DNA from 2 places in the Bacillus sp. GW823-FHT06A11 genome. Region 1 is predicted to be linked to the other one. Evidence: predicted binding sites of a transcription regulator. Region 1 holds the regulator's gene; the other holds the start of a gene.
What was found. Region 1 encodes Rex, which represses fermentation and respiration genes when NADH is low (regulators of the CRP and FNR family bind a similar motif). Its sites were predicted from a motif close to TTGTGAAATATTTCACAA; they were not measured.
Positions count from the first base shown of each region.

Region 2: AC1Q8L_RS28550 (L-lactate dehydrogenase) is a predicted target of Rex. The motif match lies at 5,539-5,556, and genes of this name have one in related genera.

Region 1 is NZ_JBXAHS010000015.1:239-12,852, forward strand. It holds gene tsaE (tRNA (adenosine(37)-N6)-threonylcarbamoyltransferase complex ATPase subunit type 1 TsaE) at 9-482, shown strand; gene tsaB (tRNA (adenosine(37)-N6)-threonylcarbamoyltransferase complex dimerization subunit type 1 TsaB) at 463-1,155, shown strand; gene rimI (ribosomal protein S18-alanine N-acetyltransferase) at 1,170-1,613, shown strand; gene tsaD (tRNA (adenosine(37)-N6)-threonylcarbamoyltransferase complex transferase subunit TsaD) at 1,613-2,629, shown strand; gene AC1Q8L_RS29570 (ABC-F family ATP-binding cassette domain-containing protein) at 3,114-5,048, opposite strand; gene AC1Q8L_RS29575 (redox-sensing transcriptional repressor Rex) at 5,235-5,864, shown strand; gene AC1Q8L_RS29580 (YdiK family protein) at 5,894-6,085, opposite strand; gene AC1Q8L_RS29585 (CPBP family intramembrane glutamic endopeptidase) at 6,082-6,831, opposite strand; gene groES (co-chaperone GroES) at 7,223-7,507, shown strand; gene groL (chaperonin GroEL) at 7,546-9,180, shown strand; purine riboswitch at 9,321-9,422, shown strand; gene guaA (glutamine-hydrolyzing GMP synthase) at 9,587-11,125, shown strand; purine riboswitch at 11,281-11,382, shown strand; gene AC1Q8L_RS29605 (NCS2 family permease) at 11,513-12,614, shown strand, end outside.
Region 2 is NZ_JBXAHS010000011.1:70,235-76,546, forward strand. It holds gene AC1Q8L_RS28545 (S8 family serine peptidase) at 1-4,157, shown strand, start outside; gene AC1Q8L_RS28550 (L-lactate dehydrogenase) at 4,479-5,423, opposite strand; tRNA gene AC1Q8L_RS28555 (tRNA-Glu) at 6,063-6,134, opposite strand; tRNA gene AC1Q8L_RS28560 (tRNA-Ser) at 6,141-6,231, opposite strand; tRNA gene AC1Q8L_RS28565 (tRNA-Asn) at 6,238-6,312, opposite strand.

The DNA of each region.
Region 1 (12,614 bases):
TGAAGTCTGTGAGCAAATATGAAGTAACAACAAAATCTTCTGCGGAAACACAAAGGTTATCAGAAAAACTAGGTGAACTCGTAGAGGCACAAGATGTAATTATTTTAGAAGGAGATCTTGGAGCTGGGAAGACGACTTTTACAAAGGGGCTAGCAAAAGGTCTTGGAGTGAAAAGAGTTGTAAATAGTCCTACCTTTAATATTATTAAAGAATATAAAGGAAGATTACCACTATATCATATGGATGTGTATCGCTTAGCAGAAAGCGAAGAGGACTTAGGCTTTGATGAGTATTTCTACGGTGAAGGAATTACGGTAGTGGAATGGGCTCATTTAATAGAAGCATATTTACCGAATGAAAAGTTACAAATTAGTTTATTCCATGCGGGAGATGACACAAGAAAAATTATACTCGAGCCAATTGGAGATCGCTATATTAGATTATGTGAGGAGCTATTACAAGATGAAAGTACTAGCAATTGATACTTCAAATTACGTAATGGGTGTATCCCTTATTGAGGAAGGAAACGTGATTGGGGAAATCATTACAAATTTGACGAAAAACCATTCTGTACGTCTTATGCCAGCTGTAGAGCAACTGTTAAAAGAATGTGGTGTAAAACCGAAGGAATTAACTAAAATCGTAGTAGCTGCTGGACCTGGATCATATACAGGTGTTCGCATAGGCGTGACAGCGGCAAAAACATTAGCTTGGTCACTTCAAATACCAATTGTAGGTGTATCAAGTTTAGAGGTAGTAGCTGCAAACGGTGCTAACTTTAATGGATTAATTTGTCCTTTATTTGATGGAAGACGTGGGCAAATCTATACTGGATTATATACATATGAAGGAGAGCAGTTAACTTCAATAGAAGAAGACCGAATTATTCTTATTGTGGACTGGTTGCAAATGTTAAAAGATAAAGGACAGCCTGTTTTATTTATCGGTAATGATGTTAAATTGCATAAAGAAATAATTATAGAACATTTAGGTGATCAAGCTGTATTCGCTCCGTTTACTAAAAATAATCCAAGACCAAGTGAGCTAGCATTCTTAGGGTTACAAAAAGAAGAACAAGATGTGCATACGTTTGTTCCGAGCTATCTTCGTTTAGCTGAAGCTGAAACAAAGTGGTTAGAAAGTCAAAACAAGTAGGGGCCTTGCAGAAGATGGATATGATATTTAGAAAGATGGAACTTGATGATATTGCTCAAATTGTAGCTATTGAAGAAGTGTCTTTTTCAACTCCTTGGACTGCAGATGCCTTTCACCGTGAATTAACGATGAATGAACATGCACATTATATTGTGTTAGAAAAAGATGGTCGTGTAATCGGATATTGTGGATTGTGGATAATCATTGATGAATCACATATAACAAATATAGCTATTTTGCCAGAATACCGAGGTCAAAAATTAGGAGATGCCTTATTGAAAGCAGTTATTTCAGAAGCGAAAGAACTAGGGGTAAAAACAATGACGCTTGAAGTACGTGTATCAAATGAAGTAGCAAAGCAGTTGTACAAAAAATACGGATTTCAAAATGGTGGAATTCGTAAACGATACTATGCAGACAATCAGGAAGATGGTCTTGTAATGTGGGTGAATATATAATGGAAAAAAATACGATTATACTTGGGATTGAAACAAGCTGTGATGAAACAGCGGTAGCGGTTGTTAAAAATGGAACGGAAATTATTGCGAATGTCGTTGCATCACAAATCGAAAGTCATAAACGTTTTGGCGGGGTTGTACCAGAGATTGCATCCCGTCATCATGTAGAAGAAATTACAGTTGTGTTAGAAGAAGCTTTAAAAGAAGCAAATATCACATTTGATGATATTGATGCAATTGCTGTAACAGAAGGGCCTGGTTTAGTAGGAGCACTTTTAATTGGGGTAAATGCAGCGAAGGCAGTAGCTTTTGCACATGATATTCCGTTAGTCGGTGTTCATCATATTGCTGGCCATATTTATGCGAACCGTTTAGTAAAAGAAGTTCAATTCCCGCTATTATCACTTGTTGTATCTGGTGGGCATACAGAACTTGTTTATATGAAAGAACATGGTTCATTTGAAGTAATTGGTGAAACGCGAGATGATGCAGCTGGAGAAGCATATGATAAAGTAGCTCGTACGTTATCTATGCCATATCCAGGTGGTCCTCATATTGATCGTCTTGCACATGAAGGAGAACCAACAATTGATTTGCCTCGTGCATGGCTAGAACCGAATTCATATGATTTTAGCTTTAGTGGATTGAAATCAGCAGTTATCAACACTGTGCATAACGCGAAACAACGTGGTATAGAAATTAAACCAGAAGATTTAGCGGCAAGTTTCCAAGAAAGTGTAATAGATGTACTTGTAACGAAAGCAGCTCGTGCAGCAGAGGCTTATAATGTAAAGCAATTACTTCTTGCTGGTGGAGTAGCTGCTAATAAAGGACTTCGTGCGCGATTAGAAGAAGAATTTGCACAAAAAGAAAACATTGAACTAATTATTCCACCGCTATCTTTATGCACAGATAATGCAGCAATGATTGCAGCGGCAGGGACAATTGCGTATGAACAAGGCAAGCGTGCAACATTAGCCTTAAATGCGAATCCAGGATTAGATATTGAAGCATAGTTATGCACATAATTAACCACAGCTTGTGGATAAAACCCATATTATCTGTTGATAATGTGGGTTTTGTTGTGTATATAAAGTGTTGATATCTTTTTTGATAGTTGTGGATAATGTGGAAAAGTTGTTTTGATAGCTATTTTATAAAGGTGGATATGTGTATAAGTTTGTGGATAAACTAGATGAAGTCTGACCTTTGAATATATTGTTTTTCGGGAAATAAAAAGTAAGAAGATATCCCTGAAAAACATTTTGAAATATCCTTCTATTATAGAGGGTGCTGATATTGTCAATCCTTGTCGGTAAATCGATATTTCGTGTCGAATCGTTTATATATATAGGGTTACGATAGATGTATTTGAAAATTGGTTGATATATTCCGAGTTACCATTGATATATTCAAAAAATTATTTATGTACTTAAAGAAAAAAGATGTCACATAGTCAAAAATCATGACTGATGAGACATCTTCCTTATTTAAATACTCTTATACATGCAGCTCTTCCCACTCTGCCATACAAGTTTCAAGTTGTACTTGTAGCGTTTGTTTTTTAGTTGTAATTTCACTCGCTTTTTCATAATCTGCATATATTTCTGGTAAGCAAAGTTGATCTTCTAACGTAGCAATTTCTTCTTCTAAGTTTACGATGTTTTGTTCTAGTTCTTCAATTTTTCGAGTGCGTTGACGTTCTAATTGTTTACGCTCTTTTTCTTCGAGATAATTTAATTTTTCTTGAGCTACAGTTTTTTGAACAGGTGCCTGATTTTCTTGCTGTTCAAGTTGTTCAAATGCTGCGCGTTCAATCATTTCATTTTTCTTCTCCACATAGTAATCGTAATCCCCTAAATATTCCTGTGCACCTTCTGTTGATAACTCAATCACAGTCGTTGTTACACGGTTAATGAAGTAGCGGTCATGTGAGACAAATAGAAGAGTCCCTGGATAATCAATTAAAGCATTCTCTAAAATCTCTTTGCTATTTAAATCAAGGTGGTTCGTAGGCTCATCCAGAATTAATAAATTTGACTTTTGCATCATAAGCTTCGCAAGAGCTAATCGAGCTTTTTGTCCACCACTAAGGGAAGATACTGGTTTCAGTACATCATCTCCTGTAAATAAAAAGTTCCCGAGTATAGTACGGATTTCTTTTTCAGGTTGCAGTGGATATTCATCCCATAGTTCATTTAAAACCCGTTTAGAAGATGTTAAGTTTGCTTGTTCTTGATCATAATAACCAACAGATACATTTGATCCGAAAGAAACATCACCATTTAATAGTGGTAACTTATTCACAATAGATTTTAATAATGTGGATTTCCCAATTCCGTTTGGACCAACTAAAGCAACACTATCTCCGCGAGTTAAGCGCATAGTTACGTTTTCAATTATAGGGTCCTCATCATAGCCAATGGTTGCATCCTTTACTTGTAAAACATCATTTCCACTTTGCTTTTCAATATCGAAGTGGAATGATGCTGACTTAGAATCCCCTAATGGTCTCGTTAATAATTCCATTCTGTCTAGTTGTTTACGGCGACTTTGAGCACGTTTCGTTGTAGAGGCGCGAGCTATATTCTTTTGAACGAAGTCCTCAAGTTTTGCGATTTCATCTTGTTGTTTTTCGTAACGTTTCATTTCTTGCTCATATAATGCTGATTTTAAGTCTAAATATTTACTGTAGTTACCAACAAATCGTCTGCTTTCTTTATTCGAAATTTCATATACTTGTGTAACAAGTTTGTCTAAGAAATAACGGTCATGTGAAACGATTAATATTGCGCCAGGATAACCTTGTAAATATTGCTCAAGCCATGTTAATGTTTCGATGTCTAAATGGTTTGTAGGCTCGTCCAAAATAAGTAAGTCTGGTTTTGTTAATAATAATTTTCCGAGAGCTAATCTTGTTTTTTGCCCACCGCTTAAAGTAGAAATCGTCGTCTGGTGCGTTTCAACTGGGAAGCCAAGGCCGCTTAAAATGGAGCGAATATCCGCTTCATATTGATATCCACCTTGATCTTTATAATTGAGTTGCAATTGGTCATAATCAGCTAACAATCTTTCGTATGTAGCTTCGTTTGAAAAGTTTTCTTCTTTGCCCATTTCTTGCTCAAGCCTTCGAAGTTTTGTCTCCATTTGCTGTAAGTGGGTAAAGACGGTTAGCATTTCATCCCAAATTGTTAAAGACGTTTCTAGGCCGGTATTTTGAGCTAAATACCCGATTGAGACATCTTTCGGTTTTATAATTTCGCCACCATCATGTGATAACTCACCAGCGATAATTTTTAATAATGTAGATTTTCCAGCTCCATTCCTTCCAACTAATGCGATACGATCTTTTGTTTGTACTTCCAATTTTAAGTTTGCAAGAATTGTTTCTGCACCGTATAATTTCGAAAGTCCATTTACTTGTAATAAAATCAATGTTTTCACCTCAAATAATTTCTTAACTTTGCCATGTTTATATTTCTCAATCATACTAAAAATAGTGTATAGTTTAAAATAAGAGAGAATACTTCTTCTCTTTATTATACAAGGAATTTAATGAGTGCTAAACTTCTGTATTTGATTAAAGTATATGAATAAAGATAGGAAGAGAGGAGAGGTCATATGGATCAGCAAAAGATTCCACAAGCCACTGCTAAAAGATTGCCTCTATACTATCGATTTATCCAAAACTTATCTCTTTCTGGTAAGCAGCGTGTTTCATCGGCCGAATTGAGTGAAGCGGTAAAAGTAGATTCCGCAACAATACGAAGAGATTTTTCGTATTTTGGAGCGTTAGGGAAAAAGGGATATGGATATAACGTAAATTATTTATTATCATTTTTCCGCGAAACACTTGATCAAGATGATATAACGCGTGTAGCACTTATTGGAGTAGGTAATTTAGGGACCGCTTTCTTACATTATAATTTCACGAAAAACAATAATACAAAAATTGAAATGGCATTTGATGTTAGTGAAGAGAAAGTTGGAACAGAAATCGGGGGCATTCCTGTATACCATTTAGATGAATTAGAAGAGAGATTATCAAATGATATACAAGTGGCAATATTAACAGTACCGGCTACAGTAGCACAAGCTGTAGCAGATAGATTAGCTGAAACGAGCGTGCATGGTATTTTGAATTTCACACCAGCACGATTAAACGTATCAGAGAATATTAGAATTCATCATATTGATTTAGCTGTAGAGTTACAAACATTAGTTTACTTTTTGAAAAACTATCCACAATAAAACGCAGAGGAAGCGACCTCTGCGTTTTATTATTGTTTCTTCTTTGTGAATTTAACTAATATAAGGCGAAGTGCCAAATTAAAATCAATTGTTGCCATAACTGCAAATAGTATTGTCCACACATTCCAGATTGTATCTGTCACGTTCGTAATGGCGAAGCGTGTAAAGATACATCCAAGAAGGAAGTATAGTGTAGCCATGAACAATGGTGAGTTTCTCATACAAAAAATCCTCCGATAAAGCCTTGCATTTTTTCAGCTTCTTTAATCATTTCTTGAATTTGCTCATTGCTCATAAAAATTTGCCCAATAGCGACTAATGTATTCATCGCAACATGAGCTGCAATCGGAACGATAATACGCTTCGTCTTCACATATAAGAAGGCGAATACGAGCCCCATAGCAGTGTATACCAATAAATGAGTAAAATCAAAATGAATTGCTGCGAATACAAGCGAACTAATGATAGCTGCGATAAAGAAGTTAAACTTCTTATAAAGTGCACCAAATAAAATTTTTCTAAATACGATTTCTTCTAAGATAGGTCCAATTATAGATACAACAATAAGGAACCAAGGTGTGGTTCTTGCAATCTCCATCAGTTTCATTGTATTTTCTGAACCTTGTTTAATTCCTAGCAGCTGCATCTCGATCATACCAGCAACTATTTGTGAAAAGAAAGCCAAGAAGAACCCGATGAAAATCCATCCAATAGTAGCTGGAGCAGAAGAGCGCTTTGGATCTAAATGCCTGTCACGAATATCCGTTCTAAGTAACCAAAGTACGATACATAATGCAACAAAGAAGCTAATAATTGCCCAGTGTCCCGTTATGATTTGTCCTTTTTCCTCAATGGTAAATCCTCTATTATCATAGAGTCCTGTTTTTAGGAGAAGTGGCAATCCAACAACGCCAGATAACTGCATTAAAATGTATGTAACGATAATCCACCAGTATTGTTTCTTCAAATGGTTTAACCATCCTTTCTAACTATAGTGTATGAGATAAGTTAGGATAACATGTAAATATGCTACCTACGATATGAACCTCACTTGAATTATGTTTTTTTCGTAAATCCTTATTTGAAATTATAATAGAAGACAGGAGAAAGTTGTGTGTGTAGCGAAAACAACTTAGGGTGTCCTTTCATATTGTAACATACGAGCAGTGGAAACAACGATTCATATAGTAAAGGCAGTATTCTATATAGAAAGTTTATATAGTGATTTGCGAAAAAATTATGATTTTTTTACTTGCAAAAGAAATTGAGATTATTTATTATTATAAGTGTGTTAGCACTCGGATGACTTGAGTGCTAATAAAAGAAATTTACATAACAAAATGAGGAGGTTATTGTTCATGCTAAAGCCATTAGGTGATCGCGTTGTAATTGAGCTTGTTCAAGCAGAAGAAAAAACAGCAAGTGGTATCGTATTACCAGATACTGCAAAAGAAAAACCACAAGAGGGTAAAGTTGTTGCAGTAGGTACTGGTCGAGTGCTTGAGAATGGTGAGCGTGTTGCTTTAGAGGTAGCAGCAGGTGATCTTATCATCTTCTCAAAATATGCAGGTACTGAAGTGAAATATGAAGGTACAGACTACTTGATTTTACGTGAAAGTGACATTTTAGCAGTTATCGGTTAATTATATAAATCTTAAAAAATCCAAGGGGGTCAATTATTATGGCAAAAGATATTAAATTTAGTGAAGAAGCACGTCGTTCGATGCTTCGCGGTGTCGACACTCTTGCAAACGCAGTAAAAGTTACGCTTGGACCAAAAGGTCGTAACGTTGTACTTGAGAAAAAATTTGGTTCACCACTTATTACAAATGATGGTGTAACAATCGCAAAAGAAATCGAATTAGAAGATGCATTCGAAAACATGGGTGCGAAATTAGTAGCAGAAGTTGCTAGCAAAACAAATGACGTAGCTGGTGACGGAACAACAACTGCAACTGTATTAGCGCAAGCTATGATTCGTGAAGGTCTTAAAAACGTAACAGCTGGTGCTAACCCAATGGGTCTTCGTAAAGGTATCGAAAAAGCTGTTACTGCTGCAATTGAAGAATTAAAAACGATTTCTAAACCAATCGAAGGCAAATCTTCTATCGCACAAGTAGCTGCTATTTCTGCAGCTGACGAAGAAGTAGGTCAATTAATCGCTGAAGCAATGGAGCGCGTTGGTAACGATGGCGTTATTACTTTAGAAGAGTCTAAAGGATTCACGACAGAATTAGACGTAGTAGAAGGTATGCAATTTGATCGTGGATATGCATCTCCTTACATGATTACTGATTCTGACAAAATGGAAGCAGTTCTTGATAACCCATATATCTTAATTACTGACAAAAAGATTTCTAACATTCAAGAAATCTTACCGGTATTAGAGCAAGTGGTACAACAAGGTAAACCACTTCTTATCATTGCTGAAGATGTAGAAGGCGAAGCTTTAGCTACATTAGTAGTGAACAAACTTCGTGGTACATTCAATGTAGTAGCTGTTAAAGCTCCTGGATTTGGTGACCGTCGTAAAGCAATGCTAGAAGATATCGCAATCTTAACTGGTGGCGAAGTAATCACTGAAGAATTAGGTCGTGACTTAAAATCTGCTACAGTTGAATCTTTAGGACGCGCTGGTAAAGTTGTTGTTACAAAAGAAAACACAACTGTAGTTGAAGGTATTGGAAATACAGAGCAAATCGCAGCTCGCATCGGTCAAATTCGTGCGCAATTAGAAGAAACAACTTCTGAATTCGATCGTGAAAAATTACAAGAGCGACTTGCTAAACTAGCAGGTGGCGTAGCGGTAATTAAAGTAGGTGCAGCAACTGAAACTGAGTTAAAAGAGCGCAAACTTCGCATTGAAGATGCACTTAACTCAACTCGTGCAGCAGTAGAAGAAGGTATCGTTGCAGGTGGTGGTACTTCACTTATGAACGTATACACGAAAGTAGCTTCTATCGTAGCAGAAGGTGACGAAGCAACAGGTATCAACATCGTACTTCGCGCACTAGAAGAGCCAGTTCGTCAAATCGCAATCAACGCTGGTCTAGAAGGATCTGTAGTTGTAGAGCGTCTAAAAGGCGAAAAAGTAGGCGTTGGTTTCAACGCAGCTACTGGCGAATGGGTTAACATGCTTGAGTCTGGTATCGTAGATCCAGCTAAAGTAACTCGTTCTGCACTTCAAAACGCAGCATCTGTTGCAGCTATGTTCTTAACAACTGAAGCTGTAGTAGCTGACAAGCCAGAACCAAATGCGCCAGCAATGCCTGACATGGGCGGCATGGGCATGGGCGGTATGGGCGGAATGATGTAATTCCGTTTGCCCTAAAAAACATCCATTTCTATATAGAAATGGATGTTTTTTTATGTTTTTTAGAAAAGGAAATGAATTTCTGTAGAATTTTGTCGCTTTCTCTCTTGACCATATAGATACTTCATTGTTAGAATCTAGGAAGATAATATAAAACGATCCTTCATATATCCTCAATGATATGGTTTGAGAGTCTCTACCGGGTTACCGTAAACAACCTGACTATGAAGGCAGTGTGTCTTATATTTATAAAGAGCGGAGACTATCTTTCTTTATAAAGCCAGACCCCTGCCTTTTCTTTGTTATGAGACTAGAGGCGGAGGACTGGCTTTTTTTATTATATTAGTAATGCTTTTCGCCAAATTGGTGAAAATATTTATATACGAGAACTAACGTTGGGGTGATTATTTTGAAGAAGCAACACGATACAATTATCGTTTTAGATTTTGGAAGTCAATACAATCAGTTAATAGCACGTCGAATTCGTGAGTTCGGTGTATACAGTGAACTTCATCCACATACAATTACTGCAGAAGAAATTAAAGCAATGAATCCAAAAGGGATTATTTTCTCTGGTGGACCAAATAGCGTATACGGTGAAGGTGCATTACATTGTGATGAAAAAATCTTCGAACTAGGTTTACCGATCTTCGGTATCTGTTACGGTATGCAGCTTATGACACAACACTTCGGTGGTAAAGTAGAGCGTGCTAACCACCGTGAGTACGGAAAAGCTGTTCTTAAAGTAGAGAACGAATCAAAATTATATGCGAACCTTCCAGAAGAGCAAGTTGTATGGATGAGCCATGGCGACTTAGTAACTGGTTTACCTGAAGGATTCGTAGTAGACGCAACAAGTGAGTCTTGCCCAATTGCTGGTATGAGCAATGAAGCGAAAAACTTATACGGTGTACAATTCCACCCAGAAGTACGTCACTCTGAGCACGGTAACGATTTAATTAAAAACTTCGTATTCGGCGTATGTGGTTGTTCTGAAGGATGGAACATGGAGAACTTTATCGAAGTAGAATTAGAAAAGATTCGTGAAACTGTTGGAGACAAAAAAGTACTATGTGCACTTAGTGGCGGCGTAGACTCTTCTGTTGTAGCAGTATTAATTCATAAAGCAATCGGCGATCAGTTAACATGTATTTTCGTTGACCACGGTTTACTTCGTAAAGGTGAAGCAGAAGGCGTTATGAAAACATTTAGCGAAGGCTTCCATATGAACGTTATTAAAGTGGATGCACAAGAACGTTTCATGAACAAGTTAAAAGGTGTAGAAGATCCAGAACAAAAACGTAAAATCATCGGTAACGAATTCATTTACGTATTTGATGATGAAGCGTCTAAATTACAAGGTATGGACTTCCTAGCACAAGGTACACTTTACACAGATATCGTTGAAAGTGGTACAGCAACTGCACAAACAATTAAATCTCACCATAACGTTGGTGGACTTCCAGAAGACATGCAGTTCAAATTAATTGAGCCTTTAAATACGTTATTTAAAGATGAAGTACGTGTATTAGGATCTGAACTAGGAATTCCTGATGAAATCGTATGGCGTCAACCATTCCCAGGTCCTGGTCTTGGTATTCGTGTATTAGGTGAAATCACAGAAGAGAAATTAGAAATCGTTCGTGAATCTGATGCGATTTTACGTGAAGAAATTATTAAAGCAGGATTAGACCGCGAAATCTGGCAATACTTCACGGCGCTTCCTGGTATGCGTAGCGTAGGTGTTATGGGTGACGAGCGTACTTATGATTACACAGTAGGTATCCGTGCAGTAACATCTATTGACGGTATGACAGCTGACTGGGCACGTATCCCTTGGGACGTACTAGAGAAAATCTCTGTTCGTATCGTAAACGAAGTAAAACACGTTAACCGTATCGTGTATGATGTAACGAGTAAGCCACCAGCAACTATTGAGTGGGAATAGTATTGTAATAAAAAAGATCCATCTATCATTTATGAATAGATGGATCTTTTTGTTTTCGTTATTAATACGAACGAAAATATAAAAATTTATAAAAACGTTCGCTTTTAAATTGACAAAAATACATTCAAGAGTTAATATGAGTATGTAATTCAAACGAAAAGTGAATATTATGCCGTCGTATAATATCGGGGATATGGCCCGAAAGTTTCTACCTAGCTACCGTAAATGGCTTGACTACGAGGCGTTTGTATAAAGATGAGGGGAAACTTGTCTTTGTTTATAGAACGCTTCCATGTATATATGCAATGGAAGCCTTTTTTATTTCTCGGGATAAAAGAGGGCTAGGGTGAAATACGGCGAGTAATCATATAACGGGGGAAACGTAGGATGAAACGCTATTTTCAATTTGATGAGCTCGGTACCAATTATAAGACTGAGTTCATAGCGGGGTTAACAACATTTCTATCTATGGCTTACGTACTGTTTGTCAATCCTGCTACGCTGTCGCTTGGAAATGTTAAAGGGTTACCAGCAGGTACAGGGATGGATCCAGGTGCAGTATTCGTTGCTACGGCATTAGCGGCAGCAATCGGTTCGTTAATTATGGGTATTTTCGCGAAGTATCCAATTGCTTTAGCGCCAGGTATGGGAATTAACGCGTTCTTTGCTTATACAGCAGTGTTAACGATGGGTATTCCGTGGCAAACGGCTATTGCCGGAACATTAATGTCAGGTATTATCTTTATTATTCTTACTGCTTCAGGTATTCGTGAAAAAATCATTAATGCAATTCCATCGGAGTTAAAGTTTGCAGTAGCGGCAGGTATCGGATTGTTCATTGCATTCCTTGGATTCCAAAATGCTGGAATTATCGTGAAAAATGATGCTGTTCTTGTTGGGTTGGGGGACTTAACAAAGGGCACAACGTTACTAGCAATCTTCGGGGTTGTTACGACAATCATCTTCATGATTAAGAAAGTTAATGGTGCAGTATTTTACGGTATGATTCTTACAGCGATCTTAGGAGTGGCAACAGGATTAATTGATACTCCGAAAGCTGTAGTGGGAGCAATACCGAGTCTAGAACCAACGTTCGGTGTGGCGTTAACGCACTTCGGAGATATTTTTACAGTTCAAATGGGGATTGTTATTATAACGTTCTTCTTTATCGATTTCTTTGATACAGCAGGTACGCTTGTAGCGGTTGCGAATCAAGCTGGATTAATGAAGAACAATAAATTACCACGTGCAGGAAAAGCATTATTTGCAGATGCGATTGCAACTGTAATTGGTGCAATCTTGGGTACATCAACAACAACGTCTTACATTGAGTCTTCTGCAGGGGTAGCAGCAGGAGGACGTTCTGGATTTACAGCAGTTGTAACAGCAGGATTCTTCTTACTGGCACTATTCTTCTCGCCATTACTAAGTGTTGTAACGCCAGCTGTAACGGCACCAGCTTTAATTATTGTAGGAATCTTGATGGTTT
Region 2 (6,312 bases), on a different contig from region 1:
CGTTCAATGTACTTGCTGAAAGTCCTATTAACCAAATTGAATCTTCAAATGCTCATTCTATATTATCGAAGCTTTCTAAAGAACAACGCCTGGCATTACAAACGGTAGATGCCAACCCTGGTTTTACAATTTCACCAGATATTAATACGAGTAGTTCTGAGCCTGTAAATATCATTGTAGAATTTCAAACTGCTCCAGTAAAGATTAATGAATTAAAACAAAAAGAAAAAGGATTACAATCTGCTCCTGAAAATATAAAAGTACGTATTGATCAAGAACATGAAGAATTCGAAAAAGGACTAAAACGGCTTTATCAATTCAGCCCATCAGTAAAATCAGGAAACTTCCAGTCTGTACAAATTAAACGTTCTTATAAGCATGCGCTAAATGGTGTTGCAATGACATTACCAGCAAATACAGTTGAAGAGTTGTTACGAATTGGTGTTGTAAAACGCATTTGGAAAGATTACGAAGTGAAATTAAATTTACCAAAACAAGCTGAGCAAAAAGCACCCCAAAAACTAACAGACAGCATCCCTCAAATCGGGGTAGATAAGTTACATAGTGAGGGTATTACCGGAAAAGGAATTAAAGTTGGTGTATTAGATACAGGTATTGATTACAATCACCCTGACTTAAAAGACGTATATAAAGGCTATCGCGCAAAACCTGGTGAGGACTCTAGCAAAGTAGATCCAAATTCAGTAAAGGGTTGGGACTTTATTAATAATGATGCAGATCCAATGGAAACTACTTATTCAGAATGGCAACAATCTGGTGCTCCTGAATTTGATAACCGTGGTTCTTCCTTCTACACAGCCCACGGCACTCACGTAGCAGGTATCGTTTCTGCTCAAAAGAAGAACCAATCTGATTCAGCAGTAAAAGGTGTTGCACCTGACATTGAACTGTATAACTATCGTGTACTCGGTCCATACGGAAGTGGAGATAGTTCAGGTATTATCGCTGCAATTGATAAATCTATTTCTGACGGTATGAACGTTATTAACTTATCGTTAGGTGATGATAGCAACAATCCTCTTGATCCAACATCTATCGCTGTTAATAACGCGATGCTTTCAGGCGTTGTTACAGTCGTTGCTGCTGGTAACTCTGGACCGAATCCATCAACACTCGGATCACCAGGTGCTTCGCCATTTGCTATTACGGTTGGAGCCAGTGATAGCTCTATTTCCTTACCGAAACTATCAGGTCATGCTGGACAATTACAATTCCCTAACCTAATTTTGTTCGGCAAAAACTTCACTGATAAAATAGAAGATTTCAAGGGACAAACTTTACCTATTGAATCTGTAGGAATCGGTACGCCTGACGAGTTTAGTAAAAAAGATGTAAAAGGAAAAATCGCTCTCGTTGCACGTGGTACAACCTCATTTGATGAAAAAATTGCTAACGCAAAACAAGCAGGTGCAAAAGCCGTTATTATTTATAACAACGTGGATGGAGAAATTCCTTTCTACGTTGGTGAAAGCACAAAATACATTCCAGCATTCCGCCTAACGAAAGAAGACGGTGAAAAACTAAAAGCTCAAATTGAACAAGGTAGCACATCCTTAACTTTCGATGAAATTAATTACATTCAAACAGAAGGCGATCATCTTGCAGACTTTAGCTCACGCGGTCCTGTTACAGCAAATGATGATATTAAGCCTGATATTACAGCGCCTGGTGTCGCTGTCCTTTCAACAGTTCCTGAATATATTAACGACCCGCAAGAGGGTGAAAACTACGCTGTTTCCTATGAGCGTATGCAAGGAACATCTATGGCTTCCCCTCATATTGCTGGCGTTGCTGCTCTAATTTTACAAGAACACCCAGACTACTCTCCGTTCGATGTAAAAGCGTCTCTTATGAACACAGCTGATGATTTAAAAGAAAAATATTCGGTGTATGAAGTTGGAGCTGGGCGAGTAGATGCTTACAACGCCGTTCGTACAGAAACAAGCTTTAAAGTATTAGATACGACACAAACTGTTGTAAATGATGAAGTAATTGAAGTGCCCGAAGAAACTGGATCTATTGCATTCGGTAAGTTTTATCAAAAAGACGGTGAAGCTCTTGAACAAAAACGAAATATAAAAGTAACTAATCATAATAAACAAGAGAAAAAAGAATTTAAAACAGAAATTTCTTATACACCGGCTTCTTCTACTATTAACGATGCTGTCGCAAACGGTGTAAAAATCTCAGCTCCAGAAACAATTACTCTTGATGCTGGCAAAGCAGATGAAATTGAAGCAAAAATTAATGTTCCAGCCGGTGTAAAACAAGGCCGATATGAAGGATATATTCATATTACGAACACGAAAAATAAAGAAGAAACATATCAAATCCCATTCTCTATTCGTGTATCAGAGCCTGGTATTGAAAATGCAATACTATCAAGAAAAGCAATTTCAACTGATACATCTAAATTTAATCCATACGGTGAATCGTATGTTCACGGGGCATTCCAATTAAACAGCGAACTTGAAACGTTAGATCTTATCGTAAAAGATTCCAAAACAGATAAAGCTCTGGGCTTCATTGGGACATTAAACACAAGTGGACTAAAAACTGATGTGTATTACTACTTAGACTCATTCTTTAATGGAAAAGTGTATCCTTTTACAAATGATCCTGCAAAACCAATTGGTGATGAGAAAATCAACTTACCAGAAGGAGACTACACAATTGAGTTTGTCGGTTATGATAAGGCTGGGAAAGCACGTGTAAAAGGTGATTATGTTGTAATTGATAATACCCCACCAGAAGTGAAACTAACTGGATTAAAACCTGGTATTTACGAGTTAAATGAAGAAAATTATACAGTAGAAGATGGCAAAAAAGCACTATGGATTAAAGGAAATGTATACGATTCAAACGTTGACTACTTAAAAGGAAAAGGATTAAACATTACGCAAGAAGCGAATGGCGTTATGTACTATGACTATTCTCCATACTTGCATAAGTTTTTACCGATTAATGCAAATGGCGACTTTAAAGTTGGCATTACACCTGACTCCTTCAAAACGGAAGGTCCAATGAACACAGGCGTATATATTTTCGATTATGCAACTGCAGGAGCTGACTATCCAAGCGGTGTAAATAACTACTGGTTTATCCCACAAGGTGCTCAATATGCGAAAGCTAGTTACGATAAAAAAGAATTATATAAAAATGACGAGTTCACAGTAACACTAAACGCAAAACACGTAAAACAATTTGTTGCTGGGCAATTTAATGTAAACTTCCTAGAGAAGAACTTCAAATTTGCAAATGCGAAGTTTAATCCTGCTTTTGAAAAGCTACTTTCCGAAAAAGGAGTAACCGCAAAAGTAAATGAACCGAAACTAGAGGCAAGTTCGGTTACAGTTGGTGGCGCTATCGATGACAAAAACTTTGCTGGATTAGATGGTGATTTCCCGTTCATTGATGTAACTTTCAAAGTAGAAAATGATGAATTTTATGAAGCAAACGCTCAATTAGAGTCACCAATTTTTGTTTACTGGAAACAAGGTGAATCAGAACCAAATAGAATGCGTGTACTTCAAGATCAAACATTCTCAGTTATGTCCTTAAATTCACTAGTAGAAGGAAATATTAAACCTGGTGCATTCTTAAATGAACGTGGATATTTAGATGAAAAGTTTGATTATGCAAAGCTTGGCGTAAAAGTATACGCAACTGATTCTTACCGTCATAAGTTTGAAGGCTCACTAGATAAATATGGGTACTTCAAACTAAATGGACTTCCAGTTAATAAACGCGACTATAACCTATATGTAGAAGTGCCAGGACATTTAACAAGCCGCCTAACAACGAAACTTGGTACTGAAAAAGACGGTAAGCTGCTTGGCCAATATTATTATGCAAGACCTGACGAAAACCTTGCCGGCGATGTAAATGCTGATAAAGTAATCGATATTAAAGATGCTGAAATTATCGCTAGCAACTATGGTAAAAAAGGACTAACTGTAAAAGACGGAGACCTTAATAAAGATGGGATTGTCGACGAAAAAGATATTCGCTTCGTTGAAAAGAACTTCTTGAAAAAAGGGCCAGATGCATCTAAATCACAAACACCTGTAGAAAAATCAAAAAGCGGTACACTGACAGATATTTTAAAGAAATTGGGATTAACGCCTAAAAAATGATAAAGTGAAACTTTAATCAGTGGGGGGTGTTCATCCCCCACTGATTATTAGTTGAACCAATCGGGCTTTTACGGGCAGGTGATCACCAAACTAACTTCTTTGCTTTCGCTGCATTTTGAGGTGGGGATCTTACTGCCCGTTAATGCGGGATAATAAAGAGCACTCTACGTAAAGTAGAGTGCTCTTTTCTATAAACGACCCTTATCCAGCAAAAGGGGTATATTGGGGATATACAAGGGAAACCGGAAAAGGAATTTATATTAAATTATATAAGTTCAGAGGTAAGAAGCAGTTTCCCACCTCTGAATTATTTAGCAATTATTATAGTACTGGTGCCATTGTTTCTTTTAATACTTTTACAGAATGAGCGAATTTCGCTTTTTCATCTTCATTTAGCTCAAGTTCTACGATTTCACGTACACCTTCGCGGTTAATTACAGCTGGAACACCTACGTAAGCATCTTTCTCTCCGTATTGACCTTCAAGGTATGCAGATACAGTTAATACGCTGTTCTCGTTGTTTAAGATTGCTTTAGTTACACGAAGTAGTGACATACCGATTCCGTAGTAAGTTGCACCTTTACGCTCGATAATATGGTAAGCTGCATCACGTACGTTTTCGAAGATTTTATCTAAGTCTTCTTGATTGTACTGTTCGTTGTTAGCTAAGATTGTTTCTAGTTTTTGTACACCGATAGTAGCGTGGCTCCATACTGGAAGTTCAGTGTCACCGTGTTCACCAACGATATAAGCATGAACGTTACGTGGATCTACATCTAAGTAGTCACCTAACATGTAACGGAAACGAGCAGAGTCTAAAGTAGTACCAGAACCGATTACGCGCTCTTTTGGTAAACCAGATTCTTTCCAAGTTACGTAAGTTAAAATGTCAACTGGGTTAGTTGCGATTAAGAAGATTCCATCGAATCCACTATCCATAATACCGCGAACGATTTGTTTAAAGATCTTTGTATTTTTCTCAACTAAGTCTAAACGAGTTTCACCTGGCTTTTGTGGTAATCCAGCAGTGATAACTACTAAATCTGCATCTTTACAATCTGCATAGCTACCGCTCCAAACTTTTGTTGGTGATGGAGAGAATGGTACCGCATGGCTTAAGTCCATTGCTTCCCCTTCTGCTTTTGCTTCATTAACATCTACTAATACGAACTCTTCAGCTACACCTTGGTTGATCATTGAGTAAGCGTAACTACAACCTACAGCTCCTGTTCCTACTAATACTACACGATTGATACCTTTTTTCATGGTAATTTCCCCTCTCTATTGTTCACATCTATTTTTTATGATTGTTTAAGTAATTAATTAAAATACTAATTTAATGTTGTTTAACTTCTTTACATTCATATTGTAGCACGTATCATTGTGAATTACTTCACAAATTATGACCTATTTGTGAACTTTTTCACATAAAGTGTAAAGTTATTAGATCAGGTGTGGAATCCATTTCAATGGAGGCGTTTTCTTTAGATTGTGAAAGGGATTTTCTTATGTTTTTGTCGGTAAGTGAAATTATATCGACGATTTTTAGAATATATCGACCGTAACTCAAATTATATCAGCGATTTTTGCAATATATCGACTTACCGACAAAACTCGACAATAATGACAACCTAAAAAAGCTGTCTTCTATATATTATTTATTTTCCACAGTAGCTCCCGGATGTATTTTCATCGGTTTCTCCAAGTGTAGGAGGCTACAGTCATACTTCCTTCATATCCATACAGGTCCAAATAAATAACATGATTGTATTTACGGCTCTCTATGTACCTAACTGCAACAGCGAATACTTCATATTTCTTCTATTGCATAAAAAAAGCAGACTATCCAAAGTCTACTTTTATACAACAAAAAAGAGATAGCAGTTTATGCTATCTCTTTTAGTATGACCCGTACGGGATTCGAACCCGTGTTACCGCCGTGAAAGGGCGGTGTCTTAACCACTTGACCAACGGGCCAATTACTGGCAGAGAAGAAGGGATTCGAACCCTCGCACCGCGTTCGCGATCTACTCCCTTAGCAGGGGAGCCCCTTGAGCCACTTGGGTACTTCTCTATAATATGGCTCCGCAGGTAGGACTCGAACCTACGACCGATCGGTTAACAGCCGATAGCTCTACCACTGAGCTACTGCGGA